One region of the Rossellomorea sp. LJF3 genome, then DNA from elsewhere that is predicted to be linked to it. Evidence: riboswitches for the same ligand, from Rfam matches in the RefSeq annotation. Region 1 holds a riboswitch; the other holds the start of a gene.
What was found. Region 1 has a riboswitch for thiamine pyrophosphate ahead of thiT (energy-coupled thiamine transporter ThiT). Riboswitches for the same ligand answer to the same signal wherever they lie in the genome.
Positions count from the first base shown of each region.

Region 2: linked by a shared signal. The riboswitch ahead of tenA (thiaminase II) and the one ahead of thiT (energy-coupled thiamine transporter ThiT) in region 1 are both predicted to bind thiamine pyrophosphate.

Region 1 is NZ_JBANLY010000028.1:26,399-28,605, reverse strand. Features, by position in the region: gene V8G47_RS18835 (threonine/serine exporter family protein) at 1-595, opposite strand, end outside; gene thiT (energy-coupled thiamine transporter ThiT) at 753-1,349, opposite strand; TPP riboswitch at 1,421-1,519, opposite strand; gene V8G47_RS18825 (hypothetical protein) at 1,588-1,887, opposite strand; gene V8G47_RS18820 (thioredoxin family protein) at 2,149-2,207, opposite strand, start outside.
Region 2 is NZ_JBANLY010000001.1:289,339-291,545, forward strand. Features, by position in the region: gene V8G47_RS01505 (ECF transporter S component) at 1-572, opposite strand, end outside; gene tenA (thiaminase II) at 565-1,272, opposite strand; TPP riboswitch at 1,391-1,498, opposite strand; gene V8G47_RS01515 (response regulator transcription factor) at 1,766-2,207, opposite strand, start outside.

The DNA of each region.
Region 1 (2,207 bases):
TCTTATCCAATTCCTGTCCGATACCAAGCTTTACAAATCCGTATGACACCATACCGATGATGAAGGATGCAAGAAACTCCGCGAAGAACTTTATCGGGACGAGGCGGTGTAAATAAATCAGGCTCGTAAACCCGATGCCTCCCGTGATCAGAGCAGGAATGAAGTCCTTCCACATCCCCTGGAACATGATGAGAAAACAACCGCTTGCAATCGAAGCCGCTGCCACTTGAATCAGGAAGGAATAAGATAGATCCGACTGATCCAGCTTCTCAAGGGCATTGTATGCTTCTTCAAGAGTCAGATGCCCTTTACTGATCTGCCTTGAGATACTGTTCACGAGGGTCACTTTCTCAAGATCCGTAGACCTCTCATTAATTCGGATGAGCTTCGTTTTGGTCGGTTCTGAGGTTTCAATCGAGAAGATGATCCCAGTGGGGGTCACATAGCTATGCGATTCCGATATCCCATAAGAAGCGGCAATGCGCATCATCGTGTCCTCGACACGATACGTCTCCGCCCCACTTTGCAGCATGATCTTCCCCGCCAGCAGGCTGACCTCCATAATGTCATATCTTCTTATCATTTTTGCTTCCATACGATCTCTCCACACGTACTATTTTTTGAATAGGTCTAGTTTATAGGAAAGCAGTGGTGTAAGCAATGAGAAACGGGAGGGATTTTAGGTGGATTTCATTCTTCCCCGGTCCTCGATAGAAAAAACCGACCCCATTAAAGGATCGGTTGATAAGATTTCACGAGGCCTTTCGGCTGATTTCGTGTTGATGCGACTGCACTTTGATCAATCTTGGTGCGATATTTGCTATGAATGCCAGCACGATGGTGCATAAAAATGCCGATCCCAACATGGTGATCCCATTTACTATAAGAGAAAATAGCAGTGGGGACATCTCATCCGGTGCATACTCGGCAAAGAACACGAATCCGGCAATGAAATGCCAGAAATAACGGGCAAGGCTCCCTGCGAATGTTGCAATCACTACCCAGAAGACCACTTTGGACCGTTGGCCGCTTCCCAGTGCGCCCTGAATTTTCCCGGCAAAAACCCCGGCAAAACCGATAAAAGCAAAAGCGATGAAATACTCAATCGCCATTTGGACCGGGGTCGCAATCCAGGCATCCCCGAGGGCAATCTGCAGGATCCCCCATAAAAAGCCCCCTATCAGTCCGGCTCTCAAGCCTCTTCGATAAGATAATAGAAAAATCGGAACCATGGCAATCGAAATCGAGATACTCGGTGATAGCTTAATAGAAGGCAGCAAATCGAGGATGACCGCAAAAGCAGCCATCAATGAAGCTTCAAGCAATACGACAAGTCGAGTGTTTTTCATAAAAAAATCCTCCTTATGTGATAAAACGAAACCATAAGGAGGGAGAATGAAACAATCGAAATAAGCACTATACTGCCTATTTTCCACATCCCTACGCTAGTCCTAACTAACAGGTTCAGAGGGTCAGAACAGATTGTTCACTCTCAGCTTTCGCTCCCCTTGTGGTACCGTTTATAAAGTTGTTAAGGTTTATTATACATGAAGAATGATAATTTAAAAGAATGATAGGAACTTTTTCTTAAGGTGTCTCTCTCAGAGGATCATGAAGGATGATGACGGGCATTGACTTAGGGGTTACCATGAATCCATATACTTTTCCATCTTTGTCCTTATACGCTACAGAATAATCTCCGAACTGGGGTGAGAATTCGACGTTCTGATATTCAAGGTCAAGGTCCTGGTATTTCAAGCTAACATAAAGATTGGTGGCGATTCTTGCCGTCAGATGTTGTACAGTGGAAATCCGGTTGGCTACTATTATGAGTATGATTGCGAAACAGAGTAACATGACTTTCTTTGTCCTGGACAATCTGATCATTCAACAAGCCCCCTTTCATTTCTCATAACTACTATACTCTTATACTCTCTATTATATACCTATTCACTGAACCATGACAAAAGAGCTACTTCAATGAGATGTGTCAAAATACCCATTTTCAGCAGCCCTTTTAAAGGTTTATATAGAATTCAAATACAACCTACCATTTATAATGACCACTGATATTTATCCTACTAAACAACTGTTTAACCTATCCAGGCCAGTCCAGTTAACGTTTCCACTTACTAATCAAACGTTTGTTTAGTTGTCTAACATCTCAGTAAGACGGGAGAATTGCCTGTGGAGTTCGTCGATTGGAA
Region 2 (2,207 bases), on a different contig from region 1:
TTCAATACATCGTAATCATCCTGACTTGCACGTCTGACCAGACTTGTGACTCCGGTTTTATCGAGAGCCCTGACCAAATAAAATGATCCTGCACCTGCGATGACAATCGATCCGAGTAATCTTGCAAAGATAAACAATGACAGATTCCAAAGGACTAAATCCCCCATATACCCTTTCATGTAATCCATGAAGATGGAGCCCCATGCAGAACCGAACGCAGCAAAACAGATAATCGAAAGATCATAGCGTCTGTATTTCGTCAGGAGGAAAACCAACTCTGCCATTAACCCTTGAATGATTCCGAATAAAAGGACCTCGAGTCCCCATTCAGAGCCCATGAGAAACTCTCCTGAAGAAGCGGCGATTTCGGCTAAAAGGGCGACGCCGGGTTTACGGATGATCAAGAATGCTACTGTGGCCGCCATGAACCACATTCCATAGATGAGTTGATCTGCATGCAACCCGATCGGCTTCAACAGGTTATAAAATGGACCCCAAAGCTTATAAATGACCCCGAACATGATGGAAATGACCACCGTCACTAAAATATCGGTCAGTTTTAATTTAGACATGGTGTCCACTCATTTCTTTCCCGACATCCAGTGCATTCTGAAACGGCCATTTTTCAAGGGTGTAAGCCATCTCCCAAAACTGCCATTCATAGATGCTGCTCATAATGAAATTTTCTTTCATTCTCTTTTTATCAAATGAGGTCATGGTTTCTGCCAATTCATCAAGACGATTGATTTGTTCCTCCACTAACTCTTTGAACCATTCCCCGCCGTATGCCTCAATCCATTCCTGATACACCGGTTGTTCCGGCGTGCATGATTTCAAGCGTTCCCCGATCTCATAATAGAGCCAGTAACATGGGAGGATTGCCGCCAGGATATCAGCTAAGCCTCCATATCTTGCGGAACGATACATATGGGACGTATAAGCGTACGCTGTAGGAGCCGGTTTGAAATTCATTTTATCTTCATCCGTGATCCCTAATCGTTTAGAGAAATTTTCATGAAGAGAAAGCTCTGCTTCATTTGTTCCTACAGAGTGGGATGCCATTCGTGAGGTGGTATGTAAGTCCAATGCTTTTGCAGCGCCAAGTGCCTGCACTTTCGAGAAATGTGAAAGGTAATAGGCATCTTGCAAGAGGTAGTACTTGAACTTCTCGATGGGGAGAGTCCCATCCCCGATCCCTTTGACGAAAGGATGATCGAAGCTTGCGTCCCAAATGTCGTTGACTTCGTTTCGTAACACTGTTGAAAATGTCATGATTTCCTGCTCCTTTTCCAGACGACCCGAAATGGGCAACAAAAAAAGCCACTTTCCATTATGCATACAGCATACAGAAAGTGGCTTGAGATCAGAATGATAGAATTATATTCTTTGCGACCGTCAAACACCACTTCCCTACGCTGGTCTCAACCAGATCAGGTTCAAAGGGTCTTAAAGTCACACTTTAATCTCAGCCTTTTCGAAGGCACCCCTAGTGGATCGTCTTATGAAATTTTGTTTTCGATGCTATCGTATCATGATTCATTGAGTTGTCAACATAAAAATACAATATCATGATTCTTAATCCGTTTCCAAATGGCTGTCGGATTCAATGGCAGCAAAAGGTGGAGCAGGATAAATGTTATGACATATTTTTTTATTAAAAATTTTGTAGGTTCGTTTCTACATCCCGATCAAATCCGAATAAACATTCAATTTCATGCAAAATCATTAAAGAGGGACGGACCTTTTCGAAGGTCCGCCCCTCTTATTATTTAAACCATCCCTTTTCTTTGGAATGTGTGATGGCTTCGATTCGGTTTTTCACTTCCAGCTTGTCGAGTATGGTGGAGATATAGTTCCTTACAGTACCTGTTTTAAGCTTTAGTTCATCGGCGATTTCCTTTGTGTTCTTCCCGTCGGCAACGAGCTCGAGTACTTCTTTTTCACGGTCTGTGAGGGGATTTTCTTCGCTGTAGACGTCATCCATCAGCTCCGGTGCATAGATACGCTTACCATCCATCACTAGCCGGATTGAATTCGCCAGTTCCTCACTGGGACTGTCCTTCAACAAATACCCTTTCACTCCACCCTTTAAAGCCCGCTGAAAGTAGCCTGATCTGGCAAAGGTTGTGAGGATGATCACCTTACAATCTTCACCTTTTAATTCCTCTGCCGCTTCAAGTCCCGTCTTTTCAGGCATTTCTATATCC